4 regions of the Kitasatospora sp. NPDC001539 genome follow, and region 1 is predicted to be linked to each of the others. Evidence: riboswitches for the same ligand, from Rfam matches in the RefSeq annotation. Region 1 holds a riboswitch; each other region holds the start of a gene.

Region 1 (7,951 bases):
GCTCGCCGTACGTCTGGGGCTCCACCGGCCCGAACACCTTCGACTGCTCGGGCCTGATGGTCTGGTCGTACGCCCAGGCCGGCGTCTCGCTGCCGCGCACCTCGCAGGAGCAGGGCAACGTCGGCACCCGGGTGCCCTCGCTGGACCAGGCCCAGCCGGGCGACCTGGTGATCTACGGCAGCGACCGGCACCACGTCGGGATGTACATCGGCAACGGCATGGTGGTCCACGCGCCGCACACCGGTGACGTGGTGAAGGTGATGAAGGCCGACGCGATGCCGATCAACACGATCCGCCGGGTCTGACGGCCCGACACGCCCGAGGGGCCGCGCTCCGGCCCTGTGATCCGCGCCACCCCCGACCGGGGTGGCGCTTCGGGTTCACCCGCCCTTCGGCCGGTTGTTTGAGGTTTGATCAGCTTTCCGTGCGGCGGCGATCACCAACGGTCATTTTCACAAGGGGACATGGGTCATCTTCTGGATTTTTTCTGACAAGGATTTGAACGGATCACGGTTCAGTTACTAGGGTCGTGCCCCGAACCACCGCACTGTCGATCACCCAGCCCGGGTGGCGGCGGTGGTTACCGCCGAGTTCGCGAAGCAGCGGGGCAGCTCGAAACGACTGTCCGACAGGGGAGCCCAGCAGTCCGGGGCGCTGTGGAGCGGAGCCGGGGAACCACGTTCCTCCGGGGTGAATCGGCGCCAGGTCGGCCGGTACCGCGGCCGTGAGGCGTCGTAGGGCATGCTTCCGGCCCGAACCCGTCAGCTCACCCGGTAGGCGGACGTAGGAAGAAGGAGTCCGCCTTCGTGGCGTCCCATCGCCGTCCCAAGCCCGCCAGCCGCGCCCGGGTCTCGATCATGACCGGTGTCGCCGCGGCGGCCGTCGCCCTCTCCGCGCAGTCCGGCGCGCACGCCGACCCGCAGCCGACCAAGGACCAGGTCAAGGAGCAGGTCGACCAGCTCAACGAGCAGGCCGAGCAGGCGACCGAGAAGTACAACGCCGCGCAGGAGAAGCAGCAGGCGCTGGAGAAGCAGGTCTCCGGCCTGCAGGACCAGGTGGCCCGGCAGCAGGCCCAGGTGACCGACCTCCAGGGCGGCCTCGCCGAGATCGCCGGGGAGCAGTACCGCAACGGCGGCATATCCCCGACCGTCCAGCTGATGCTCTCCTCCAGCCCGGACAACTTCCTCAACCAGGCCGGCGCGCTGAACCAGGCCGGGGACACCCAGAAGAACCAGCTGAAGGAACTCCAGGCGCAGCAGCGCAAGCTCGACCAGGACCGCAGCGAGGCCCAGAGCAAGCTCACCGAGCTGGAGTCCACCACCCAGCAGCTGAAGGCCTCCAAGGACGAGGTCCAGAACAAGCTGAAGGCCGCACAGGACCTGCTCAACACCCTGACCGAGCAGGAGCGCCAGGCGATCCGCCAGGCCGAGGAGAAGGCCGCCGCCGACGCCAAGGCCCAGGCCGACGCCGCCGCGAAGGCCGCCCAGCAGCAGGCCGCCTCCGACCGCGCCTCGCGCGACAGCGGCCGCACCGACATCGGCTCCGGGAGTTCCTCCTCGCCGGTCGTCAAGCCGGCCGCGCCCGGTAGCTCGCACGGTGCCGCCGCGCTGTCCGCCGCCGCCTCCAAGGTCGGCAGCCCGTACGTCTGGGGCGCCACCGGCCCGAGCTCCTTCGACTGCTCCGGTCTGATGGTCTGGGCGTTCAACCAGGTCGGCGTGTCGCTGCCGCGCACCTCGCAGGAGCAGGCCGGCGCCGGCACCCGGATCGGCTCCGACATCTCCCAGGCCCAGCCCGGCGACCTGCTGATCTTCTACAGCGACGCCCACCACGTCGGCATCTACGCGGGCAACGGCCAGGTGCTGCACGCGCCGAAGCCGGGCGCCTCGGTCCGCTACGAGGCGGTCTCCAACATGCCGCTGGCCTCCATCGTGCGGGTCTGATCCGTCCGAAGGCCTCCGCAGGCCCGGTCCTCCCACTCGGAGGGCCGGGCCTGCGGCTTTGCGGGCGGCTCGGGCTGATGTCCGATTAGGGGGCGAATATTCGGGTCCGGAGGGGTTTGGACTCGCTTGCCCGGACTCGCTAACGTCTGCCACCGGACTCCCGCTCGACGGCCGCCCACCGGGGTGCGGCCGCGGGGCCGCGCTGCAGATCGGAGCCGCCGCCGCCATGTCCGTGCACCGCCGTTCCCACCTGCTCGCCCGCGCCCTGGTGCTGACCGCGGCCGCCACCACGGCCCTCGGTGTGGCGACCGGCGGCAGCGCCCAGGCTGCTCCCGGTGCGCCGGACGCGCCCGACCGCAAGGACGTCAAGGCCCAGGTCGAGCAGCTGTACGACGAGGCCGAGCAGGCGTCCGAGAAGTACAACGCCGCGCAGGAGGCCCAGAAGCGGCTGCAGAGCGAGACCACGGCCCTCCAGGCGGAGGTCGCCGCCGCCCAGGACCAGCTCAACGAGCTGCGCGGGGACCTCGCGACGGTGGCCGGGGCCGAGTACCGCGGCGGCGGGATGAGCCAGACCGCCCAGCTGATGCTCTCCAGCGACCCGGAGTCCTACCTCGCCCGCGCCCGCACCCTCGGCCAGGCCGCCGAGCGGCAGCAGGAGACCCTCCACGAGCTGGTCACCCGTCAGCGCCGGCTCGACCAGCGCCGCGCCGAGACCGCGGGCAAGCTCGCCGAACTGGACCAGGCCCGGCGCTCCCTGGCCGAGAACAAGCAGCAGATCCAGCAGCGGCTGGCCGCGGCGCAGAAGCTGCTCAACGGCCTCGGCGCCGCCGAGCGGGCCCGGATGGTCGTCCAGGACGCCAAGGACGCCGAGCAGCGCGCCACCCGCGGCACCGACCGGCTGGACCTCGGCGCCACGCCGCCGGCCTCCGAGCGCGGGGCGGCCGCACTGGCCGCCGCGGTGCGGATGATCGGCTCGCCGTACGTCTACGGATCCACCGGGCCCCGCGCCTTCGACTGCTCCGGTCTGATGTACTACAGCTGGCGGCAGGCCGGAGTGACCCTGCCGCGCACCTCGCAGGCCCAGGCGTACGCCGGGCAGCGGATCAGCCTCTCCGAGGCGCGACCGGGAGACCTGGTGATCTTCTACCGGGACATGCACCACGTCGGGATGTACGCCGGCGGCGGGGTGATGGTGCACGCCCCGTACCCGGGCGCCAAGGTGCGGTACGAGAGCGTCACCACGATGCCGGTCTCCGGGGTGGTACGGCTCTGAGCACGACCCCCTCCGGCCCGGACGACCACCCTCCGATAGGCCCGGCCCGCTGCGTCCTGTCCCGGCGCGCTGCGCTGCTGCTGGCGGCCGGCGGGCTGGCCCAGCTGTCGCTGCCGCCCGCCGCGCCGGCAGCCCCGGCCGGGCGGCCGGCGGACCGGGAGGCCGAGGTGGCCGGCCTGCTGGCCGAGCGGGCGGGCTCGCTGCCCGCCCGGTCCGGGCTCGCGGGGGCCGAGGCGGTCTACCGCGACCTGGTCCTCTCCCCGGGCGACGGGCCGGACCGATCGACCGCCACCGCCCAGCTGGCGGTGCGGATCGCCGGGTACGACGAGTACCCGGTGGTGTACCCGCGCCGGATCGAGCTGGTCCGCGCCGCGGGCCGCTGGCGGGTCGAGCGGGAGGAAGCCGCGGGCGGGCCCCCGGCGCCGTGGGACCTCGGCGAGGTCCGCACCGCCCCCGGAGAGCGCTGCCTGGTGCTCGGCCTGGCCGGCGGACCCGATCCGACCGGGCTGGTCGCCGTGGCGGACCGCGCGGTGCCGGCCGTCAGCGCCGTCTGGGGCAGCGCCTGGCCGGGCCGGCTGCTGCTCGAACTGCCCGCCGAGGAAGCCCAGTTCGCCCGGCTGCTGGGCGGCGACCCGGCGGACTGGGCGGGCATGGCGGCCGTCACCGTGGCCGCCCCCGGCGCGCCCCGGCACACTCCGGCGGACCGGGTGGTGGTCAACCCGGAGGCCTTCGGGCGGCTCAGCGCCTTCGGCCGGCAGGTGGTCGTCACCCATGAGGCGACCCACGTCGCGACCAGGGCCGACACCCGGGCCTGGACCCCGCTGTGGCTCTCCGAGGGCGTCGCCGACTGGACCGCCTACCGGGACTCCGGGCGCAGCCCCCGGCAGATCGCCCCCGAGCTGGCCCGGGACGTCGCCGCCGGGAAACCGCCCACCGCGCTGCCCGCCGACCGGGACTTCACCGCCGGGGCCGCCGGCATCGCCCAGGCCTACGAGCAGGCCTGGCTGGCCTGCGAGCTGATCGCCCGCCGCTGGGGCCCCGACCGGCTGGTCGCCCTCTACCGGGCGGTCGGCGCGGGTGACGGGCAGGGCGAGGACCGGGAGCAGCGGATCGACCGGCTGCTGCGCGCCGGGCTGGGCGTCGGGTCGGCCGGGTTCACCGCGCTCTGGCTGGCCGAGGTCGCGGCGCTGAAGGGCTGACGGCACCCCCGGCGCGAACCCGGACCGGGGCGTGGCCTCGGCGCCCGGCGGGGGTGTTCGGCTGGCGCGCCCTCAGCGCCCGGCCGGGTGTTGGGCTGGCGTGCCCGCAGCGCCCGGCCGGGGTGTTCGGCTTGCGCGCCCTCAGCGCCCGGCCGGCGTGTTCGGCTGGTCGATGCCGTCCAGCAGGTCCTGCTCGTACGCGATGCCCGGGCGGACCGGGTAGGCGGACGCGGGCGGCAGCGCCGGGGCCTTGTCCAGCACCACCGTGGCCGGCAGGGCCGCCTGGGCGCGGGTGGAGCGCCAGAGCCGGATGCCGGAGAGCACCGCGGCGGTCAGCAGCAGCAGGTTGCGCAGCGTCAGGACGGCGATCGCCCACGGGTCGCTGGCGAGGACCTGGGTGAACATGGTCGGGAACTCGACCAGGGTCAGCGGGCAGGCGAGCAGGATCAGCAGGGCCACCGGCCGCTGGCTGGTGCCGCGCACGGTCAGGCAGACCGCGGCGACGCCGATCAGCCAGACCAGGTACTGCGGGCTGATCACCCGGCTGGTCACCACGAAGACCAGCAGCGCGCACAGCGCGGCGTCGTACATCGTGGCCGCGTTCCGGCGGCGGGCGGTGAAGCGCCACAGCAGCAGCCAGAGGAAGCCCAGCACGGTGCCGGCCATCATCACCTTGCTGATCACGCTGACCCACGGCCCGAGCATCTCGGGGGAGCCGTAGTTCATGGTGACCCGGCCGCTCCAGCCCCCGGCGATCCGGGCGAAGTGCAGCGGCAGCGCGCCGACCGACTCGACCTCGATGCCGCGGTCCGCCTGGAAGGTCAGGAAGTCGAAGGCGCCGTTCATCCCGGCCGCGAGCAGGAAGCCCACCGAGACGGTGGTGGCCGCGGCGAGCGTCCAGGAGCGGCGGGTGCGGCGGCCGGAGGGGGTGCCGATCAGGCCGAGCAGCGGCCAGATCTTGACGATGCCGCCCAGGCCCAGCAGCAGCCCGCCGACCGCCGGACGGCGGATCAGTGCCAGCAGACCGGCCAACGCCAGGGCGGTGACCAGGATGTCGAAGCGGTTGTAGATCATCGGGCCGAGCAGCGGGACGCCGACCACCCACATCCAGGCGCCGGTGAGCGCCCGGCCCCGGCGCAGGCCGGTGCGGACCAGCAGCGCCGCCGCGGCAGCGTCGGCGATCCCGCAGATCACCCAGAAGGAGACCAGGTACGACCAGGGCAGCAGCCCCGGCAGCAGGATCACCAGGGCGGCGCCCGGCGGGTACTGCCAGGTCACGTCGTCGAACGGGAAGGTGCCGGTCTGCAGCACCCCGTACCAGGCGTGGTAGATCATCCAGACGTCGGCGGTGATGTCACCGCCGGGCGCCCGCAGGACGCCGGTCATCAGCAGCACCAGCACGGTGCGGGTGGCCACCCAGGTCGCCCCGAGGGCGGCGAGCGCCCCGAGCGGGCGGCCGAGTCGGCCGCGTGAAGAACCGGACTCGGTGGCCGGGGCCAATTCCACTGCGCTCCCTCGTTCGTCTCGGACGTCCCCACCGGAGGCGTCGTACTGACGGACGCCCGGGCCGCGATCCGCTGCGGCCTAGGTACTAGGACTGACCCGGGGGTCAAACGGTTGCCGTGAGCGGTTCCGTTCCCGGCGGGTCATGGTGTTGACCTATCGTACGGATCACCCAGCGGTACACCGAGCACCCCCCGACCGAGCGAGCCGTGGCCTGATGCACAGAACCTTGATCGTCACCAATGACTTCCCGCCCCGCCCCGGTGGCATCCAGGCGTTCGTGCACAACATGGCCGTCCGTCAGCCCGCCGGGAGCGTCGTGGTCTACGCCTCCACCTGGCGGGACGGCAGCGAGGTGCGGCGCTTCGACGCGGAGCAGCCGTTCCCGGTGATCCGGGACCGCACGAAGGTGATGGTTCCCACACCGCGGGTCACCCGGCGGGCCGCCGAGATCCTCCGCGCGGAGAAGTGCGACTCGGTCTGGTTCGGCGCCGCCGCGCCGCTCGGGCTGATGGCGCCCGCGCTGCGCCGGGCCGGGGCGGGTCGGCTGCTGGGCATGACCCACGGCCACGAGGCCGCGTGGGCCCAGCTGCCGGTCTCCCGGCAGCTGCTGGGACGGATCGGCGCCGGCACCGACGTGCTCACCTACCTGGGCGAGTACACCCGCTCGCGGATCGCCGCCGCCGTGGGCCCGCAGGCCGCGGCGCGGATGGTGCAACTGCCGCCCGGCGTGGACGAGACGACGTTCAACCCGGATTCCGGTGGTGCGGAGGTCCGCCGCCGGCTGGGGCTGGCGGACCGTCCGGTGGTGGTGTGCGTCTCCCGGCTGGTGCCGCGCAAGGGGCAGGACACCCTGATCGAGGCGATGCCGCAGATCCTGGCGGACGTGCCGGACGCGGTGCTGCTGATCGTCGGCGGCGGCCCGTACCGGGCGGACCTGGAGAAGCTCGCGGACGCCCGGGGCGTACGGGCCTCGGTGCGGTTCACCGGTTCGGTGCCGTGGGAGGAGCTGCCCGCCCACTACGGGGCCGGGGACGTCTTCGCGATGCCCTGCCGGACCAGGCGGGGCGGGCTGGACGTCGAGGGCCTGGGGATCGTCTACCTGGAGGCCTCGGCGACCGGGCTGCCGGTGGTCGCGGGGGACTCCGGCGGCGCCCCGGACGCGGTGCTGGAGGGCGAGACCGGGTACGTGGTGCCGGGCGGCTCGGCCACGGCGGCCGCGGAGCGGATCGTCCGGCTGCTGCGGGACGAGGAGCTGCGGCGGCGGATGGGCGAGGCCGGGCGGCGCTGGGTGGAGCGCTCCTGGCGCTGGGACCTGCTGGCCGGGCGGCTGACCTCGCTGCTGGCGGTCTAGCGCGGCCGCACGCGTCCGCGCGGGCACGGCCCGTGGCGTGGGCGGGCGCGACGTGGCCCGCGTGACGCGAGCGGGCGTGACGCGAGCGGGAGCGACGCGAGCGGGCGCGACGTGAGCGGGCGCGACGTGAGTGGGCCCCGCCTCCGGGGCAGGAGGCGGGGCCCGCTCAGGTCACCGGTCCGGTGCGACTACTTCCGGTAGAGCGCCTCGATCTCGGCGGCGTAGTCCTTCAGCACGACGTTGCGCTTGAGCTTGAGCGAGGGCGTCAGGTGCCCGCTCTCCTCGGAGAACTCGGTGTCCAGCAGGCGGAACTTCTTGACCGCCTCGGCGTGCGAGACGGCCGCGTTGCCGTCGTCCACGGCGGACTGCAGGGCCGCCAGCAGGTCCGGGTCGTCGGCGAGCTCGGTGACGGTGGCGGTGGCCGGCTTGCCGTTGAGTTCCTTCCACTTGGGGAAGAAGTCCGGGTCGACGGTGATCAGGCAGGCGACGAAGGGCTTGCGGTCGCCGACCACCATGACCTCGCCGACCAGGGCGTGCGCCCGGATCCGGTCCTCGATCACGGCCGGGGCGACGTTCTTGCCGCCCGCGGTGACGATGATCTCCTTCTTGCGGCCGGTGATGGTCAGGTAGCCCTCGGAGTCCAGCGAGCCGATGTCGCCGGTGGCGATCCAGCCGTCCTTGA
Region 2 (7,951 bases), on a different contig from region 1:
CGTGCTCGCTCACGACCACCTCGGCGGCACCGGTCCGCTCCATGATCTCCAGCAGTTCCAGCGCCCCGGCGGCGATCACGTCCACCCGGCCCGGGTGCATCGACGGGATGGCCGCGCGCTCGGCGTGGGTCGCGGCGAGCAGCTCGCGGGCGATTCCGGCGACCCGCTCGCGGCTGATCCGGGAGTGGTGGATCCGCTCGCTGTCGTACTCCGACAGGCCCTGGGCGATCGCCGACACCGTGGTGACCGTACCGGCGAGGCCGACCAGGGTGGCCGCGCCGGTCAGCGGGACCACCTCCTCGGCCTTGTCCAGCTCGGCCCGCACGTGGGCCCGGGCCTCGGCGATCTGCTCCTCGGAGGGCAGCTCGGCACCGCCGAAGTGGCGCTCGGTCAGCCGCACGCAGCCGATGTCCACCGAGCGCGCCGCCTGCACGTCCGTCCCGCCGAGCACGAACTCCGTCGAGCCGCCACCGAGGTCGAACACCAGGTAGGGCGCCGGGAACTGTCCACCGGTCAGCTCCTTGGTGGCGCCGACGAAGGACAGGTGCGCCTCCTCCTCGCCGCTCACCACCTCGGGCTCGACGCCCAGGATGTCGCGCACGCCCTTGACGTACTCGTCGCTGTTCTCGGCGTCCCGGGAGGCACTGGTGGCGACGAAGCGGATCCGCTCGGGGCCGACGCCGAAGCCGGTGATGATCTCCCGGTACTCCCGGCAGGCCGCGAAGGTGCGGGCCAGCGCGTCCGGGTGCAGCCGGCCGGTCCGGTCCACGCCCTGGCCCAGCCGGTTGACGATCATCCGGCGGTCGAGGTCGGTGATCCCGCCGGTCTCCGGGTCCAGGTCGGCGACCAGCAGGCGGATCGAGTTGGTGCCGCAGTCGATCGCGGCCACACGCGTCATGGTCACTCGGACTCCTGCTCCGCGGCGTCCTCGGCGGCGCGCTTCTTCGCGGCGCGCTCGGCCGCCTTCCGCTGCTTGGCCGCGATCACGGCCTCGTGGTCCTGCTCCTTGGCGCGGTTGCGGGCGACCCGCTCCCCGGCCGCCTCGACCTCGGCCGGGGAGACGCACGGGCCCTTGGCCCACCAGTCCTCCAGCATGCCGAGCGCCTCGTCGCCGAGCGGGTTGACGCCCTCGCCGGCCGCCAGCGAGTGGCCGACCAGCACGTGCAGGCACTTCACCCGGTCCGGCATGCCGCCGGCGCTCGGGAAGCCCTCCAGCACCTCGATCGCGTCGCGCCGGGCGATGTAGTCCTCGTGCGCCCTCTGGTACGCGGCGGCGAGCTCCGGGTCCTCGGCGAGCCGGGCGGTCTGCTCCTTCATCACGCCGTCCGCCTCCAGGGTGCCGATCAGCGAGGCGGCCTTGGGGCAGGTCAGGTAGTACAGCGTCGGGAACGGCGTGCCGTCCGGCAGCCGGGGGGCCGTCTCCACGACGTCGGGGTTGCCGCAGGGGCAGCGGTGCGCGACACCGCGCAGGCCGCGCGGCACCCGGCCGAGCTGGGCGGCGATGGCCGCGACGTCGGCGTCGGAGACGGCGGGGTGGTTCTCAGTGGTCATGGGGGGTGGGGTCTCCAACGGAGGACGGAGGGAGCGGACGGGGGGTCACGGAGGGCGGCGCGGCGGCGAGGTCGGCGGCGTCCACCGAGTCCCAGATGCTGGCGTACCAGGGCTTGGCGGCGGCCCTGGCCGAGCCGCCGGCCGAGGCGGGTGCGGCGGGCGCCGAGGGGCGGGCGGCCGAGCCGGCCGGGTCCACCGCGATGTACGGGGTCTCCCCCGGCACCGCGTAGTGCAGCCGGGCGCGGGCCTGCGCCTTGACGTACTCCGGGTCCTGCCAGCGGGCCTTGTCCCGGCGCAGCTGCTCGACCTGCTGGCGCGCGTGGTCGGCCTTCGCCCGCTGGGCGGAGATCTCGGCGCGCTGGGAGATGAACTGCCGCGTCGGGTAGGCGAGGATCGCCACCAGTGAGCAGAGCACCAGGACGAGGACGGTCGCCCGGCTCGTGAACCGGGGCCGGGCCGCCAAGCCCGGGATCCTCCAGCCAGCCATCTCCCGTATCCCCTCCTGGTCGCGACGGTGCCCCGCCGTCAACCCTACGGGGTGAACGGCGGGGCACCGGTCAGGCGTGCTCGGCCGGCTGGCTCGCCGTGCTCATCACTCCGCGGAGCGGAAGCGCGGGAACGCGCCGCGGCCGGCGTACTCGGCGGCGTCGTCGAGGATCTCCTCGATGCGCAGCAGCTGGTTGTACTTGGCGACGCGCTCGGAGCGGGCCGGGGCGCCGGTCTTGATCTGGCCGCAGTTGGTGGCGACGGCGAGGTCGGCGATGGTGACGTCCTCGGTCTCGCCGGAGCGGTGCGACATCATGCAGCGGTAGCCGTTGCGCTGGGCCAGCTCGACGGCGTCCAGGGTCTCGGTCAGCGAACCGATCTGGTTGACCTTCACCAGCAGCGCGTTGGCGGTGCCGGTCTCGATGCCCTTGGCCAGGCGCTGCGGGTTGGTGACGAACAGGTCGTCGCCGACCAGCTGGACCTTGTCGCCCAGCTTGACGGTCATGGCCTTCCAGCCGTCCCAGTCCGACTCGTCCAGCGGGTCCTCGATGGAGACCAGCGGGTAGGCGGCGACCAGCTCGGCGTAGTACTCGATGAGCTCGGCGGCCGACAGGGCCTTGCCCTCGAACTGGTAGGCGCCGTCCTGGTAGAACTCGGAGGCGGCGACGTCCAGGGCCAGCGCGATGTCGCGGCCGGGCACGTAGCCGGCCTTCTGGATGGCCTCGGTGATCAGGTCCAGGGCCTCGCGGTTGCTGTCCAGGTTCGGGGCGAAGCCGCCCTCGTCGCCGAGGCCGGTGGACAGGCCGCGCTCCTTCAGCACGCCCTTGAGGGTGTGGTAGACCTCGACGCCCCAGCGGACGGCCTCGGAGAAGGACTCCGCGCCGATCGGGGCGATCATGAACTCCTGGATGTCGACGTTGGAGTCCGCGTGCGAGCCGCCGTTGAGGATGTTCATCATCGGGACGGGCAGGACGTGCGCGTTCGGGCCGCCCAGGTAGCGGAACAGCGGCAGGTCGCTGGCCTCGGAGGCGGCGTGGGCGACGGCCAGCGAGACGCCCAGGATGGCGTTGGCGCCGAGCGAGGACTTGTCCGGGGTGGCGTCCAGGTCCAGCATGGCCTGGTCGATCAGGCGCTGCTCGGTGGCGTCGTAGCCGACGAGCTCGGGGCCGATCTGCTCGATGACGGCCAGGACGGCCTTCTCGACGCCCTTGCCGAAGTAGCGGTTCTTGTCGCCGTCGCGCAGCTCCAGCGCCTCGAAGGCACCGGTCGAGGCACCCGACGGGACAGCGGCACGACCCGTGCTGCCGTCGTCGAGGCCGACCTCGACCTCGACCGTGGGGTTGCCGCGCGAGTCGAGGATCTCACGGGCTACGACGACATCGATGGACGGCACGAGGCATCTCCTTGCGGAAGCTGGTCCGGCTGACGGTGGTGATGTCGGCGGGACGATTGCGGAGTCGTTACGACCAGAGCCTAACCGCCCGGGCTCCCGGGGCCACGCTGGCCTCGGCCCCGTCTCAACGTGTGGCCCTGCTACCCCCCGGTAGTTCACCTGCTTGTCCCAGCTTGTCCCCCGGGCGCGGACGGACCCGGACCGGCACGGACGGACCCGGACAGAACCGGACGGAAGCGGACGAGGGGGCCGACCCGTCGGCCGGCCCCCTCGTCGGTCCTCAGCCGAGGTGCAGGACCTGGCCGGGCATGATCAGGTCCGGGTCGCCGCCGACGGTGGAGCGGTTGCCGTCGTACAGCGCCTGCCAGCCGCCGGTCACGCCCTGGGCGGCGGCGATGGTCGACAGGGTGTCACCGGAGCGCACGGTGTAGTCGTGGCCGGCCGGGGCGGTCGGGGCCGACTGCTCGGCGCGCGGGGCGGCGTGCTTGGGGGTGTACTGCTGGACCGGCTGCTCGGCCGGCTTCTCGGCCTGCCGGGGCGCGGCGTGCTTGGGCGCGTACGGCTGGACCGGCTTCTGGGCCGGCTTCGCGGCCGGAGCGGGAGCCTGCGTCCTGGGCGCCTGCTGCGGGGCGGACCGGGGCTTGGCGTCCGACGAGGTGTCGACGGCGGCCGGGGCGCCGCCCTTGGTCAGGCCCGCCTTCTGCGAGCAGACCGGCCAGGCGCCCGGGCCCTGGGAGGCCAGCACCTTCTCGGCGACCGAGATCTGCTGGGCCTTGCTGGCCTGGTTGGCCTGCGGGGCGTAGGCGGTGCCGCCGTAGGCCTTCCACGTGCTGGAGGTGAACTGCAGCCCGCCGTAGAAGCCGTTGCCGGTGTTGATGCTCCAGTTGCCGCCGCTCTCGCACTGGGCGACGGAGTCCCAGGTGGAGGCCGGGGCGGCGGAGGCACCGGTGGCGGTGAGGAGCGGCAGCGCAAGTCCGACGCCGGCCACACCGGCCACGGCGACGGCCTTCTCGGCCTGGGTGCGACGACGGTGACGGCCGGTTCCAACGAACAGCATGAAGGTCCCTCTCCGCACGCCTGCGAGGTGAGCTGTCGGGTTCGGACCGGGGAGGTGGCCCGGCCGCCGTGCGCGGAGACGTTCCCGCTCGGGCGGCTTCACCCCAAGCCGTGGGGACGGCAACAAACCTGGTTCCCCCGCCCCTGCCCAGGGTTCTGGTCGGTTTCCCGTGACGCGGCGGGCAGGATTCGGCGTTCCGCGCACGAGGTCCGCAGCTGCGAACTCCAGGGAGATTAGACAGATCCTCAGACCGATCACAAGCTCATATCGTCGACATCACACGGAAATCACGGCAGGTGACCAATCGCCTACCAACGGCACCTGTTTGTCCGGTTTGATGGGCGTTCATACGGTGCCTGAGGGCCGCGGGACGACCATCCGTCAGCGTGTCGGAGCCTCAGGAACCGGGTCCGGAGACGTCGCCTCGGGACTGAATTCGACCGGAAGTTCGCGCAGCCCACGCATGATCAGGCCACCCCGCCAGCGCAGATTCTCCGGACTCTCGGCAAGCCTGAGATCGGGCAGCCGCGACAGCAGCGTGGCCAGGGCGGAGCGCCCTTCGAGCCGGGCCAGCGGGGCGCCGATGCAGTAGTGGATGCCGTGCCCGAACCCCAGGTGGGGATTGTCCGTCCGGGCCAGGTCCAGGGTGTTCTCGTCCGCGAACCGGGCCGGGTCGCGGTCGGCCGCCGCCAGCACCACCAGCACCGGATCGCCGACCGGGATCTCCACCCCGCCGATGCTCAGCGGGCTCGTCGCGAACCGCCAGGTCGCCAGCTCCACCGGCCCGTCGTAGCGCAGGAGTTCCTCGATCCCGGTCTCCAGCAGGGCGGTCTCCCCACGCGCCACCGACTCCTGCAGCAGCGCCCGCTGGCCCGGGTTGCGCAGCAGCGCGTACGTCCCGTTGCCGATCAGGTTGATGGTCGTCTCGAACCCCGCGAAGATCAGCACGAAGCACATCGCGGCGGCCTCGTTCTCCGTCAGGTGCTCGCCGTGGTCGCTGGCCCGGATGAGACCGGAGATCAGGTCGTCCCCGAGGTCGGCGCGCTTGCGGTGGATGAGGTCAACCAGGTAGGCGCGGATGCGCTTGACCGCCCGGCCCACGCCCCCGCGCTGCCCGCCGTGGTGGCGGATCATCATGCCCGCCCAGTCCCGGAGGTCGTCCTGGTCCTCGGCCGGGACGCCCAGCATGTCGCAGATCGCGTAGATGGGGAGCGGGAAGGCGAACTCGTGGATCAGGTCGGCCGAGCCGCGCTGCGCGAAGCCGTCGATCAGCCGGTCGGTGAGCTGCTGCACCCGCGGCTCGAACTCGGCCACCCGGCGCGGGGTGAACGCCTTGGACACCAGGCGGCGCAGCCGGGTGTGGTCCGGCGGGTCGATGTTCAGCAGGTGGGTCATCAGGTCCGCCTGCCGCTCCCCCGGGATGCCCACCCGACCGGTGCGGTGCGCCTGCCCGCTGTGGTGCGCCGGGTTCTTCGACAGCCGGCTGTCCGCGAGCGCCTGCCGGGCGTCCGCGTACCGCGTCACCAGCCAGGCGTCCACACCGCTCGGCAGGGTGGTGCGGTGCACCGGGGCGTGCTCGCGCAGCCAGGCGTACGCGGGGTACGGATCGGCGGCGAACTCCCAGGTGAAGAGCTGCGGGGCGGGCTGGGCGGCGTCGGGCTGAGCAGGCATGGGTCGACCGTAACCGCTGCCCCGGGCGCGTCCGGCCCACCGGCGGCCGTCGAGGGCGTCCGGACCGGTCGCGGACGGTTCGCCGGGCGGCCGCCAGGGGGCGCCGGGGACGGCGCCGTTCGGGCGCCGTGGGGGGCGCGAGCCGGTCGCCGACGGCGCGCGTGCGGTGCGCCGCCCCTCCGTGGACGGCCCGTGGACGGGACGTGGACGGCTCTTGGACAGAGCTTGGCCGGACGGCGGGCGTGAGCCTGGTCACCTGCGGGGTAATCCCTGTTGCGGAGGGTCAGGTCGTGCCTACGATCCTCCGCAGTGTGCGTGGGCGCCGGTGCGGTGTCGCCCACAGGGAGGAGCAGACCATGCGGGTCAGCGGGGCAGTCGTCGTCATCGCGGTGCTCGACGGCGGTTCGGGAGCCGACCTCGCCCGCCGGTTCACCGCGGCCGGCGCCGCCGGGGTGCTGATCGCCGACACCAACGTCGGTGTCGCCGAGGACCTCGCCGCCGAACTCGACCGGCCCGGGTGCCCCGTCGTCGGCGTCGCCGGCGACATCCGCCGGCCCAGCGACGTCGCCGCCCTGGTCGACACCGCCGAGAAGCACCTCGGACCGATCGACCTCTTCTGCGTGGCCGGCCCGAACGGCGAGCGGATCGTCTCCCTCGCCGACCTGCCCGCCCACCTCGACCTGGAGCGCCTCGCCGAACTCGTCGCCCTGGTCGGCGAGGCCATCGGCGAGCTCGTCCCCCCGCAGCGGCGCCCGGCCGAGCCGGCCGCCACGGCGGCCTGACGCCGCCGCGGCCCGAGCGCCCGCTCCTGCCCGCGCTCGCGCCCCGCTACGACTGCTGCCCGAGTCCCTCGGCCGCGCGCACCGCCTCCCGGTAGCCGCGCGCGGCCGAGCGCAGCGCCGCGTCCACGTCCACCCCGGCGTCGTGCGCCCGCTGCGCCACCGCCAGCAGCAGTCGGCCCGCCGACTCCGCGGTCAGCTCCGCCGGCAGCTCGTACGGCTCGTCCGGCACGCCCTCGAACCCGGCCCGGCGCACCCGGGACACCAGCTTCGCCGCGTACGCCAGCGACGGCAGCCCGGCCGGGACGCCGTCCAGCACCGACTCCCGGTCCGCCTTCTCGGCGGCCTTCAGCTGCTCCCAGTTCGCCTCCACCTCGGCGGCGCCCTCGGCCTCCGCGTCCCCGAACACGTGCGGGTGGCGGTACACCAGCTTCTCGACGATGTCCCCGGCCACGTCGTCGATCGTGAACGGCCCGGTCGGGTGCTCCTCGGCGATCCGGGAGTGGAAGAACACCTGCAGGAGCACGTCGCCCAGCTCCTCGCGCAGGGTGTCCCGATCCCCCTCCTCGATCGCCTCGACCAGCTCGTACGCCTCCTCGACCAGGTACTTCACCAGGCTCTCGTGCGTCTGCTCGGCGTCCCACGGGCACCCGCCGGGCGAACGCAGCCGGTCCATCACCGACACCAGGTCCAGCAGCCGCGAGCCCGGCAGGTCGTACGAGCCCGGCAGCACCTCGATCTCCGGCACCTCGCCGGCCCGCTCCACCGCCAGCCGTGCCAGCGCGTCCGTCAGCCCCGGGTCCCCGTCCGGGCTGCCCAGCCAGACCGTCGGCCCCGTCCCGGCCGGCTGCCCGGTCAGCAGCCGCGCCAGGGCCGGCGCCGAATCCGCCGCCACCACCTCGACCGCCACCCCGGCCTGCCGCACCGCGGCGACCTGCGGATGCCGCTCGTCCGCCGCCAGCACCCGGCCCGCCGACCGCAGGGCCTCCCAGGCCGGCCAGGCCAGCAACCCGG
Region 3 (7,951 bases), on a different contig from region 1:
CCCGGTTGCCGCCGAGCGAGCCCTGCGCGGCGGAGGCGGCGCCCTGGGCGGCCGGGTCCGCGTTGGCCGCGGCCAGGCCGAGCACCAGCATGTCGCCGGCGCTGATGTACTGGCCGCCGAGCACGGTGTCGCCGGTGGCCCAGCGGCCGGGGAAGTTCTGCGTCGGCGGGTCGCGCCAGAGCACCTCCTCCAGCGCGTCGGAGACGGTCAGCCGCCCGCCGGTCAGGGTGGCCCTGAACCGCCGGTCGGTCAGCAGCAGCCGCAGCGTGTTGCCGATCCAGTTGATGGAGGTCTCGTTGCCCGCGACCATCAGCACCACCAGGTGGTGCACCGCCTCCTCGTCGCTCAGCCCGGCCGGGTGGGCGAGCAGCCAGGAGGTCAGGTCGGCGCTGGGCGCGGCGCGGCGGCGGCGCACCAGGTCGGCCAGGGCCGCCTGGAACTCCTCGGCGGCGCGCACCGATTCGGGGCCGCTGTCCACGAAGTGGCTGATCAGCTCGACCATCCGCGGCCCGCTCCCGGTGGGCAGGCCGACCAGCTGGGTGAAGACCAGCAGCGGCAGCGCCCGGGCGTACTGGCCGATCAGGTCGGCGGTGCCGTCCGGGCCCCAGCTGTCGATCAGGCCGTCGGCCGCGGCCTCGGTGGTCTCGCGCAGCTGCCGGTGGTCGATCTGGGCCAGGGTGTCCGAGACGGCGGCGCGCAGCCGCTGGTGCTCGGCGCCGTCCAGGTTCAGCAGGGTGGGCCGCCAGGCGGTCATCGGCTGCAACCGGGAGTCCGGGGCGAGCCGGCCCTCGGCGGGCACCCGCCAGTGCCGCGAGTCCTTGGAGAACAGCGCCTCGTTGCGGGTGAGTTCGAGCAGTTCGGCGTAGCCGATGACGAGCCAGGCCTCCACGCCCGGCTCCAGCTCGATCGGCGCGACCGGCCCGTGGCGCTCGCGCAGCCGGGCGTACAGGCCGTGCGGGTCGTCGGCGACGGCCTGCCCGTACAGCGGGGTCAGCGGCGTGCCGGCGCCGGGAGCGCCGTACGCGGCACCGCCGGGTCCCGCCGCGCCGGGTCCCGCCGCGCCGTGGCCGGCCGGGCCGTACCCCGCCCCGCCGTGCGCGACCGGGCAGCCGGCGGCCCGGGGCGGCTCGGGCGCGGTCACCGCTGCAGCTCCAGCAGCGAGCTGCGGTGCAGGTGGTCCACGAAGTCGATCAGCAGGTCGTAGGCCTGCCGCCGGTCGCGCGCGTCGCAGTACAGGATCGGCACCTCCGGCAGCACGTCCAGCGCGGAGCGCAGCTCCTCCTCCGGGTAACTCGGGGTGTCCGGGAAGGTGTTGACCGCGACCGCGAACGGGATGCGCTGCTCCTCCAGCCGGCCCAGCACGTCGAAGCTCTCGTCCGGCCGCCGCAGGTCCACCATCGCGATGGCGCCGAGCGCACCGCGCGACAGGTCGTCCCACAGCGGCCAGAACCGCTGCTGCCCGGGGGTGCCGAACAGGTACAGGGCGAGCCGGGAGTTGAGCGTGATCCGGCCGAAGTCCAGCGCGACCGTCGTGGTGGACTTGCCGCCGCGCCCGGTGAGGTCGTCCACGCCGCTGCTGGCGGCGGTCATGGTCTCCTCGGTGCGCAGCGGGGTGATCTCGCTGAGCGAGCCGACCAGGGTGGTCTTGCCCACCCCGAACGGGCCGGTGACCAGGATCTTGACCGCGCCCTGCACCGAGGACGGCAGGTACTGCGGCGCGGACGGCAGGTCGGCGGGGGCTTCAGCGGAGTTGGCGGAGGCCAACGAGCACCTCTTCCAGGAGGGTTGTGGGCAGGCGTTCGGCCTGCGGAACGGGCGGGAGCACCTGCACGGCGCCGAGGTCCCTGAGGTCGCCGACCAGCACCTTGACGACCCCGAGCGGCAGCCCCAGGTGGGCCGCCACCTCGGCGACCGACAGCAGGCTGTGGCAGAGCCCGAGGATGCGCCGGTGCTCCCGGTTGAGCTGGACGTGCTCGGGCAGTTCCGGGAGCTCGGATAATGCGCTGACCAGGCTCTCGACGGCCAGGTCGGCCTGGGAGGGACGGCTGCGGCCGCCGGTGATGACGTAGGGCCGGACGGGCCCGCTCACCGCTGGCTCCCGGCCCCGTGGTCGACCCGGGGCGGGCTGGTGAGGTGGGTGCCGATCCGCTCGACCAGGACCTGCATCTGGTAGGCGACCAGCCCGGCGTCCACCGCCTCGCCGGCCACCACGGCCAGGTGCGCCCCCGCCCCGGCGGCGACGACGAACAGGTAGCCGCCGCCGTACTCGATGATGATCTGGCGGGTGGCGCTGCCCGGTCCGCCGAAGCCCGTCGCGACGCCGCGGGCCAGCGACTGCAGGCCGGAGCAGGCCGCGGCCAGCCGCTCGGCGTCCTCGCGCGGGATGTCGGCGCTGCGGCCGATCTCCAGGCCGTCGTTGGAGACGACGACGGCGTGCTGCACCTGCGGGACGGCGATGATGTCGGCCAGCAGCCAGCCGAGGTCGGGGGTGGTGGTCATGGAACTCTCCGGGGCCTGGGGAAGTCGGGGGGAGGGGGACGGTCAGTGGTGGCCGGGCGGGGTCCGGGTCTGGCCCCGGGCAGCCGATCGGCCGCTGGCGGTGCCGGCCTGGAACATCGCCATGAACGCCTGCGCGTCGCGGGCCGAGCGGTACGGCGGGGCCGGCGGCGGGGGAGCGGCGTGCTGGGCGGGCCGGTCGGCGCGGTCGCGGCGGTGGCTCCGGCGGGGCAGCGGCGGCGGGGTGTCGCCGCTCGCCGCGGGCCGGACGGTGGGCGGGGTCTCCACCATCGGGTGCGCGGCGTGGGGGTGGCCGGTCGTCGGGTGGCCGGCCGTCGGGCGGGGGTCGGGGGTGAACGCCCGGTCGTCCGGTCCGAGGCCGGGGACGGTGGGCGGCAGCGGCTCGGTGAGCAGGGCGTTCGGCAGCAGCACCACGACGCGCACCCCGCCGTACGGTGAGGGCGCCGAACTGAGGGTGACCCGGAAGCCGTACTGCTCGGCGAGCCGGCCGACGGCGGCCAGGCCCAGCTGCGGCACCTCGCCGAGCCGGGAGACCTCCAGGGTGCTGCCCCCGGCGAGGGCGGCGGCGGCCTTGGCGACGGCCTGCTCGGGCATGCCGACGCCGCCGTCGTCGATCTCGATCACCGCGCCGTTGTGCACCGGCATCAGGGTCACGAACACCTGGGTGCTGGGCGGCGAGTAGCGGGTGGCGTTGTCCAGCAGCTCGGCGATGGCGTGGATCAGCGCCTCCGCGGCGGCGCCGACCACGGCGGTCTCGATCCGGCTGCGGACCACCACCCGCTGGAACGGCAGGATGCGCGACTGGGCGCCGCGCACCACGTCCTCCAGGGTGACCGGTTCGGGCCAGTGCCGTCCGGCCCGGGCACCGCACAGGACGGCCAGGGTCTGGGCCAGCCGGGCCTGTTGGGCTGCGGCGTGGTCGGCCTTGAGCAGCCCCTCCAGCAGGGCCGGGTCGTCGTGGGTGCGCTCCATGTCGTCGAGCAGGGCCTGCTGGTCGTGGGCCATGACGAGGATGCGGCGGGCGACGCTGAGGAAGGCCCGCTGGGTGGAGGCGGTGAGCTCCTGCTCCTGCTGGACGGCGGCCAGGTCGGCGCCCCGGCGGGAGAGTTCGGCGGTCAGCTGGTCCTGGAGCCGGGTGAGTTCGTCCTGCAGCCGGTCGGCCCGGACGCGCTGGGTGACGGACACGGCGCGGTACCGGGCGGCGGCCACGAGGGCGAGGACGGCGAGCACGCCGGTTGCCGTTACGGACCACTGAGTCATCGTCACGCGGCGAATTCTAGGGTGATGATCCTACGTAGGTGTGAACGGATCTCGCCAAGTGACTGGATCTTGTCAAAATCCCGTCAATACGCCGCCGATCCGGCTTCGTTCGGCCTCGACCCGGGGGTCGCGAGCCGGGCGGGGCCCGCTCCGCCAGGGTCTTCCGACGCCGGTCGACGGGCCGGTCGATGGCCGATTCCCGTCCCCGGTTGTGAGAGAGGTGTGTGCGCGGCGTCATGGAACGGGCGGCGGCCGGGTGCGAGGGCGGCGTCTCGCCGTGCCGGGCGGGCCCGGAGCGGCCGTCCGGGCGGGGCCCGGCCGGTGTGCCGGCGTGCCGCCGTGCCGCCGTGCCGGCGGTCGTCGGCGCGCGACCGACGTCCGGCCGCGCACCGGCAGGCGCCCTCCCGAGCTTCCCCCCGGCGGCGGCCGCTGCCCGCTCTTGCCGAAGGTTCGCCCGCTTCCGCCCACGGGAAGTCGGCCCGGCCGACTTCCCGTGCCGGCGCGCCTTCTCCCCGCTTCCCCGGCGCCGTTCGCGTCGCGGGTGCTCCGCTCCTCCTGCGCTTCCTCCTGCGCTTCCTCCTGCGCTTCCTCCTGCGCTTCCTCCTGCGCTCCTCCTCGGCTACTGCTCCGACTCCGACCTCGGCCAGGTGCGGAGGCTCGTGGTCAGGGTGGTGACGAGGCGGTCATGGGTGGTGGTGAGGTCTTCGGCGCGCTGGAAGGCGCCGGTGATGGAGAGCGAGGCGAAGCCGTGGGCGAGCGAGCGGAAGGTGCGGGCGGCGTGGATGGCCTCGGCGCCGTCGAGCCCGTAGGAGCGGAGGACGGCGAGGATGACGCCGATGAGGCGGGCGGCCGCGCGGGTCAGGTCGTCGTCGGGCCGGGGCGCCTGGGGCAGGGCGGTGTAGCGGTGGGGGTGTTCGGTGGCGTAGGCCTGGTAGGCGCGCAGGACGGCGGCGACGGCGTCGTCGCCGCTGCGGCCGACCGCGGCGTCGGCGAGCCGGCCGGCCAACTCCTCGGTGACCCGGACGGCGAGCAGCCGGCGCAGTTCGGTGAGGCCGCCGCTGACGTGCTTGTACAGGGAGGGGGTGGCGACTCCCGCGCGGGCGGCGACGGAGGCCAGGGTGAGGGCCTCGGTGCCCTGCTCGTCGATGAGGGCGAGGGCGTGGTCGACGACCTGCTCCGGGGTCAGTCCTACTCGGGGCATGGGTTCGGGTTCTCCGTACGGACGCGGGCCGGCGGCTTCGGGCGGTTCCAGGCGGTTCCGGGCGACTTCAGGCGAGTTCGCCGAGGAAGGGCAGCAGGGCGTCCGCGACGGCCTGCGGGTTGTCGGCCATCGGGTAGTGGCCGGACCCCTCGATCATCACCTTCCGGCTGCCGAGCGCGGCGGCCTGCCGGTCGGCGACGGCCGCCGGGTCCGGGAAGTCGGGGTCCTTGCTGCCCATCAGGACGAGCGAGGGGCAGCGGACGGCCGCGCACCAGCCGATCGGCGCGGAGTCCCCGGTGACGTGCCCGCGGGTGGCGGTCCTGCGCCCCGGGGTGCGCAGGGCGGCGACGAGGCCGTCCACGTACGCGTCGAGGTCGGCGGGCCGGGGGCCGGGGAAGGCCATCCTGCGCAGGTAGAGGCCCCAGGCGGCGGGCCAGTGGACCAGTGCGGTGCCCATCACGGCCATCACGCCCCGCATGAGGGCGTTGGACCGGTGCTCCACGAAGGAGTCGATGAGCGCGATCCCGGCGACCCGCTGGGGTGCGTCCCCGGCGACCTTGACGGCCGTGGCACCGGTGTAGGACTGCCCGACCAGGACGGCCCGTTCGATGCCGAGGTGGTCCAGCAGGGCGAGGACGTCGGTGGCGATGGCGGCCGGGCTGTAGTCCTCCCACACGATCGAGGACTCGCCGAAGCCGCGCAGGTCCATGGTGATGACCCGGTGCCCGGCCGCCGTGAGCAGCGGGTGCAGGTGCCGGTAGGCCCGACGGCTGTCGAGCATGCCGGGGAGCAGGACGACGGGGGCGCCGTCGCCCTGCCGGGTGTCGTCGAAGGCGATCCGGCCGCCGGGGACGTCGAGGTACTGGGTGCTCGGGGTGCTGGTGCCGTTCACGGTGGTCCTCCACGGTGTGTGCTGCCGATAGCCAAAAAGCTACGGCTAATAGCCTTAGCCGTCAAGGGTCGCCGCCCCGCCCTTCGTCCCCGTGTCGGACCGGGAGGGGGCTCAGACCCCTTCGACCCGGAACGGGTCGTGCTCGGCCAGCAGCTTCTCCAGCCGCGCCTGGTCGACCCGGGCGACGGTGTCCGCGGACTCCTGCCGGTCCCGGATGACTTTGGCCAGCGTGAACGCGGAGGTGACGGTGTAGAGGAAGCCGATCCCGAGGAACGCCCGGGTCCACGCCCCGACGGGCAGGTAGGCGATCCCGGCGGCGAGGGCCACGCCGGAGACGGCGAAGGAGAGGACGGCCTGGGCGTAGTAGGCGGCCGTGGTGCGGGTCTGCATCGGTGCGGTCATGGCGACAGGATGCGACGGCATCGAAGGGTCGCACATGAGTAGGAGTACTCAGATGAACCCGGGTGAATGACGGGTCGTTCGTTGACGTCCGATCACCTGGACCCCGGTCGTCCCGGGCGGATGGCTTGGAATCAGAGCCTCCTAGGATTAACGTTTGATAACGCAGCGCGGTCGTCAACGCCGTACCCAAGACGGCACCGTGCGCCGTCGCCTAATCCCACCGGCCGGCCTCCGGGCAGGCCAGGGAGCCGGGGAACCACGTTTCCCTGGGGTGAATCGGCGGGGCCCAGGCCCGGCCGTAGGAGACCTTCCTGCTCCGAACCCGTCAGCTAACCCGGTAGGCGCGAAGGAAGGAAAGGAGCGCGCCTCCGTGGCGTCGACGCACACCCCGGCACACCCGGCCGGCCCCGCAGCCGGTACCCAGCTCCTCGACCACCCCGGCCCGGACGGCACCGAGTCCCTCGGCACCGACGGGTTCGCCCCGGAGGCCGAGGCCAACCGCCACCGGATGCCGCGTCAGACCCGCGGGGCCTCCCCGCTCCTCGGCGTCACCGCCGTCGCCGCCACCCTGGGCGCCACCGGCTTCGCCTCCGCCACCCCGGCCGCCGCGCCCGCCGTCGCGGCCCCGGACGAGACGCCGGTCACCCTCGCCGCCGACCCCGGCCTCGCGCTCGCCGCCCGCATCCAGCAGCAGGCCGACAGCCAGCGCACCGCCGCCGAGGAGAGCGCCCGCCTGCAGGCCGCCCAGGAGGCCGAGGCCAAGGCCGCCGCCAAGGAGGCCGACGCCAAGCGTGCCGCCGAGGAGGCCGAGCGCGCCAAGGCCGCCGCCCTCACCCTGCCGGTGAAGGACTACAACCTCTCCGCCCACTACGGCCAGAGCGCCCGCTACTGGGCCCACCTGCACACCGGCCTGGACTTCGCGGCCGACACCGGCACCCCCGTGTACGCGGTCGGCCAGGGCACCATCACCTCGGCGGGCTGGTCCGGCGCGTACGGCTACCGGATCGTCGAGACCCTGCCCGACGGCACCGAGATCTGGTACTGCCACCTCTCGTCGATCATCAAGGGCTCCGGCAAGGTCGCCCCCGGCGACCAGATCGGCAAGGTCGGCGCGACCGGCAACGTGACCGGCCCGCACCTGCACCTGGAGGTCCGCCCGGACGGCGGCGCGCCGGTCGACCCGGAGACCTGGCTCGAGCAGCGCGGCCTCACCCCGTAACGAACCCCCCGGGCCCGCCGCGGCCTCCGGGCCGCCGGGTCGCCGGGTCGCCGGGTCTCCGGGGGCCGCCACGACCTCTACGGGCTCTGCGGGCAGGCCCCGGGTGCGCCCCGGGGCCTGGCCGCGCGTCCACCCCACTCGTCGACGGCCGGGCCGGTCGGTCCACCACCGGCCGGGCCGGTCACTCCGGCGGCCGGACTGCTCACTCCGCCGGCAACTGCGCCAGGTAGGCGTCGATCTCCTCCGGCCCCGGTTCCGGCGCGAGCTCGGGGAACTCCTCGACCAGCAGCCGCGGCAGCCCGGGCACCGTCCACTCCCCGAACAGGTCGAGCGCCACCTCGGCCGCCGCCGCCTCGAACCGGCCGAAGTCCCCGGCCAGTTCGTCCGGCATCGGCCGACCCAGCGCGGTCAGCTCGGCCAGGTTGCGGTAGCTGCGCCGCATCAGACCCTGCTCCAGCAG
Region 4 (3,795 bases), on a different contig from region 1:
CTGCCGACGTAGATCGCGACGTGGTACACGCCGGAGTCCTGGCCGTTGTTCGACCAGAAGAGCAGGTCGCCCGGCTGCAGGCTGTCCAGCGAGACGTGGGTGCTGGCGGCGGCCTGGTCGGCGGCGACGCGCGGGATGCTGATGCCCGCGGCGCGCAGCGCGGCCTGGGTGAGGCCGGAGCAGTCCCAGCCGCCGTTGCCGGTGCCGCCGTAGACGTAGGCCTGGCCGACCTGGGACTCGGCGAAGGACACCGCGGCCGCCATGCTGCCGGTGGCGGCCGGGGCCTGGGTCTGCGCCGGGGCGGCCGGCTTCGAGGCCTGGGCGGTCGGCTGGGCGTTCACGGCACCGCCGTTCGCGGCCTGACCGGCCTTCTGGGAGCGGTTGAACCAGTTGAAGTCCGAGCCGGAGGTGGAGGACTGGTCTGCCTGGGACTGGTCGCCGTCACCGAAGGTCAGGTGCTGGCCCGGGTAGATGGTGTCCGGGCCGTCGGTCAGGGTGCTGCGGTTGAGCTCGTACAGGCGCTGCCAGCCGCCCTGGACCTTGTGCTTGTCGGCGATCGACGACAGCCAGTCGCCCGCGACGACGGTGTAGTCGCCGCTCTGCGCGTGGGTCTGGCGCTTCTGCGCCCAGGTGCCCTTGGCGGAGTCGTCGGAGGGCTGCGCCTGCGACGGGGCGGGCGCGGCCGGCTGGGCCGGCTTCGCGGCCGGAGCCTGGCTCTGCGCGGGCTTGGCGGCGGGCTTGGCCGCGGTGCCGGCCGAGGTGTCGACGGCGGCCGGGGCGCCGCCCTTGGTCAGACCGGCCTGGACGGAGCAGACGGGCCAGGCGCCGGGGCCCTGCGAGGCGAGGACCTTCTCGGCGACGGCGATCTGCTGGTCCTTGGTGGCCAGGTTGGCCTGCGGGGCGTACGAGGTGCCGCCGAAGGCGGCCCAGGTGCTGGAGGTGAACTGCAGGCCGCCGTAGAAGCCGTTGCCGGTGTTGATGCTCCAGTTGCCGCCGCTCTCGCACTGGGCGACCTTGTCCCAGGTCGCGACGGAGGCGGCGTTGGCGGTGCCGGTGGTGAGGCAGGGGATGGTGAGGCCGACGCCCGCGACGCCGAGGGCGGCGATCACGCGACGGGTACGGCCGGACAGGCGGGTGCCGTTGGTGGGCAGCATGAAGACGCGGTCCTCTCCCACGCCTGCGAGGTGAGCTGTCGGATTCGGGCCGGAGTTGCCCGGCCGCGCTGTGGGCGCGGCTTCACCCCTAGCCCTGGACCATTCCGAGGAACGGCCCGGGGCGACTTACCTGTGGTTCCCCCGCTCCTGCCGTGGTGCGTTTTCGCGCTTGCCAGGACATCCGACGGCAGGACTCGGCGTCGCGGATGAACTGGGTCCGTGGGGTCACGAACGGGGAGCACGTTAAGCAGACTTAAGTTCAAACTGCAAATATCTGTGAGGTGCATCACGGTTTAGGGGAAACGGTCAAATTGGACACTAACCATGATCGCAAATGATCGTTTCCGGATAATCCACTTGCGCATTCCGGAAATTGTCTCCGCCTCAGGAATCCGGTGACGGAGTGTCGGAATCCCCGGCGGAGAACGTCGCGCGGCGGCCGGCGGCGGTCGATGGAGGGCCGGAACGGCATCCGGTATTCCGGCGCGGAAAAGCCGACAGAACGGACATCGTGCGTCATCTGTCGCCTAACTCCCGTCATTCCCGTACCGGGACAATCGGGCGGGCTCGTGAGGGAGCCGGGCAATCGCGGCCGGGCCTGGCACGCCGAAGGGCCCGGAACGGAGTCGTTCCGGGCCCTTCGGACCTACGGTGCGCGGGAAGTGGCCACCGGCGGCTGCCGGCGGGCCTGAAGGCCGTCCGTCAGGCCTCCAGGGGCCCCTGGGCGGCCGCGTGGGCGCCGCGGGAGCCCTCCTCGGCCGCGGCCTCCTCCTCGGCCCGGGCCAGCTCCTCCGCGGAGGGCGCCGGCAGCGCGGCCAGGTAGGTGGAGGCGATCAGCTGGCCGACGGTCGGGTAGGCACCCAGCGGCGCGGCCGACGGGCAGCCGGTCTCCTCGGCGGCCGCGGCGAGCAGCTCGGAGTCCGCCTCGGGGCCGATCACCAGCGGGGCCAGCGCCGGGCGCTGGGAGCCGGTCTCCTTGAGGTGGTTGACGGCCCCGGCGACCGAGCCCGGTACGTCGAGCGCGGCGGCCACCACCGGGACGGCCAGCCGGGCGGCCAGCAGCACGCCGGTGATCCCGGCCGCGGCGGCCGCCTCCTCGCCGCCGACGGTGGTCAGCACCACGCCGTCCGCAGCGGTCGCGATGGCGAACAGCCGGGCCCGGTCGGCCCGGGCCAGGCCCGCCTCGGAGAGCCGCACGTGCACGGCCTCGGCCAGCAGCGGGTGCGGGCCCAGTGCGTCGGTGACGGTCGCGCCGTACTCGGCGGCGACGGCCTGCAGGCCGGCCAGGAAGCCGTGCGGCCCCGGGACCAGCGGCACCACGACGGGCGTCGGCAGGCCCGCCTCGGCGGCCGCCGCCAACAGCTCGGCGACCGTACGGTCGTCCCCGCCCTCGGCGCCGTCGGCCGGGAGGTAGCCGACCGCGGCCTGGACGCCGGTGTGCTCGCTGCGGACGATCGAGAGCAGTTCCTCGACGACCGAACGGGACTCGGGCCCGGCGGTCGCGGGCACGGCGAGCACCAGGGCCGGCGAGCCGGTGGGGATCTCGGGGCGCTCAGGGCGGCGGTGGCGCCCCCGCGCACGGGAGCCTGGAGTGCGGACGGGCAGTGGCGCGCCCGGGATGGCTGCGGTGCTCATGCCGGAGATCGTAGGACATCCGCCCGTCAGGCCTGCAGTCGGCTGCCGTACGGGTTTGGAGTGGTCGTGGTGCGCGGGTCGTGTCCCCGCCGTACCGGTTCGGGCGGTATGGCGACAATCCGGGCATTCCTCTCCCAACCTCCGGAAGTCCGTTCGCCGTTGCCCTGACGCGTCCGGTGGGCGATCGCGTTGCGCGTGGAGCGCGTGAGATGTCTCACAGCCCTGGCGTCATCTGACGGAGCGTCACGAGCGCGCGACTCCGGGCGTTCGAAGATCAACATTCAGCGGAGGGCCGCTCACGGCCGGTTATCGGCGCCTCGCCGATTCACTCGGCTATGTCCGTTTACGTACCGTCAGGAGAAGGGTCCGTGAAGACTTCGGGCGGCCGGCAAAAAGGCTCGTGCACCTGCAATGTCCCGTGCTGATGCACGTGCACTGCGGCTATCATCGCGTCAAGTGAGGCGTTGTGCCGGACCGGTACGGGGCCGGTCCGTTCGTTCGGCGGTGCCGGGGCGCCGCGCTGGACGACAACTCCGGAGCTCTTCGGGAGACTTCTATGCACGACTCGCATGACTCGCACGACACGCGCGGCTCTGCCCGCGCCTACAACGGGATGGCCGCCGCCGACCTCGAGGGGGTGGTCTGGCAGAAGAGCCGGCACAGCAACTCCCAGGGCAACTGCGTCGAGTTCGCGGCCCTGCCCGGCGGCGACGTGGCGATGCGCAACTCGCGCTTCCCGGACGGCCCGGCGCTCATCTACACCCGGGCCGAGATCGCGGCCCTGCTGCTGGGGGCCAAGGACGGGGAGTTCGACCACCTGGCCGTCTGACCGGCCGCTGCTCCGCCATCGGGGGGCCGTCGTGGGTACTGACACCGCGACGGCCTTTGTCTTTTCCCGCGCCCCTTCCCGACTGGTCCCGCGACCGGCGGCCGGTCGGCGGTGAACGGGCGCGCGGGCCGCGCGGCAGGGCACGCGAGCCGGACGGAAGGGCCCGGGGCGCGGTGC

What was found. Region 1 has a riboswitch for cyclic di-AMP ahead of ABT247_RS19645 (C40 family peptidase). Riboswitches for the same ligand answer to the same signal wherever they lie in the genome.
Region 2: another riboswitch for cyclic di-AMP. It lies ahead of ABT247_RS25560 (transglycosylase family protein); the one in region 1 lies ahead of ABT247_RS19645 (C40 family peptidase).
Region 3: another riboswitch for cyclic di-AMP. It lies ahead of ABT247_RS15945 (M23 family metallopeptidase); the one in region 1 lies ahead of ABT247_RS19645 (C40 family peptidase).
Region 4: another riboswitch for cyclic di-AMP. It lies ahead of ABT247_RS32215 (transglycosylase family protein); the one in region 1 lies ahead of ABT247_RS19645 (C40 family peptidase).

The regions. Positions count from the first base shown of each region.
Region 1 covers NZ_JBEPAK010000121.1:2,723-10,673, forward strand. The annotation lists gene ABT247_RS19640 (C40 family peptidase) at 1-305, shown strand, start outside; cyclic di-AMP (ydaO/yuaA leader) riboswitch at 643-796, shown strand; gene ABT247_RS19645 (C40 family peptidase) at 807-1,940, shown strand; gene ABT247_RS19650 (C40 family peptidase) at 2,167-3,213, shown strand; gene ABT247_RS19655 (hypothetical protein) at 3,381-4,412, shown strand; gene ABT247_RS19660 (glycosyltransferase 87 family protein) at 4,554-5,918, opposite strand; gene ABT247_RS19665 (glycosyltransferase family 4 protein) at 6,133-7,269, shown strand; gene ABT247_RS19670 (AMP-dependent synthetase/ligase) at 7,458-7,951, opposite strand, start outside.
Region 2 covers NZ_JBEPAK010000203.1:120-8,070, reverse strand. The annotation lists gene ABT247_RS25580 (Ppx/GppA phosphatase family protein) at 1-898, opposite strand, end outside; gene ABT247_RS25575 (DUF501 domain-containing protein) at 901-1,569, opposite strand; gene ABT247_RS25570 (FtsB family cell division protein) at 1,541-2,038, opposite strand; gene eno (phosphopyruvate hydratase) at 2,144-3,430, opposite strand; gene ABT247_RS25560 (transglycosylase family protein) at 3,711-4,487, opposite strand; cyclic di-AMP (ydaO/yuaA leader) riboswitch at 4,489-4,658, opposite strand; gene ABT247_RS25555 (cytochrome P450 family protein) at 4,869-6,158, opposite strand; gene ABT247_RS25550 (SDR family NAD(P)-dependent oxidoreductase) at 6,515-6,940, shown strand; gene ABT247_RS25545 (nucleoside triphosphate pyrophosphohydrolase) at 6,987-7,951, opposite strand, start outside.
Region 3 covers NZ_JBEPAK010000086.1:17,017-24,967, forward strand. The annotation lists gene ABT247_RS15905 (cytochrome P450) at 1-1,141, opposite strand, end outside; gene ABT247_RS15910 (GTP-binding protein) at 1,138-1,764, opposite strand; gene ABT247_RS15915 (DUF742 domain-containing protein) at 1,742-2,089, opposite strand; gene ABT247_RS15920 (roadblock/LC7 domain-containing protein) at 2,086-2,499, opposite strand; gene ABT247_RS15925 (ATP-binding protein) at 2,542-3,777, opposite strand; gene ABT247_RS15930 (TetR/AcrR family transcriptional regulator) at 4,397-4,978, opposite strand; gene ABT247_RS15935 (alpha/beta fold hydrolase) at 5,046-5,870, opposite strand; gene ABT247_RS15940 (YiaA/YiaB family inner membrane protein) at 5,982-6,272, opposite strand; cyclic di-AMP (ydaO/yuaA leader) riboswitch at 6,471-6,630, shown strand; gene ABT247_RS15945 (M23 family metallopeptidase) at 6,643-7,491, shown strand; gene ABT247_RS15950 (hypothetical protein) at 7,694-7,951, opposite strand, start outside.
Region 4 covers NZ_JBEPAK010000389.1:227-4,021, forward strand. The annotation lists gene ABT247_RS32215 (transglycosylase family protein) at 1-1,175, opposite strand, end outside; cyclic di-AMP (ydaO/yuaA leader) riboswitch at 1,162-1,332, opposite strand; gene ABT247_RS32220 (hypothetical protein) at 1,857-2,789, opposite strand; gene ABT247_RS32225 (DUF397 domain-containing protein) at 3,346-3,618, shown strand.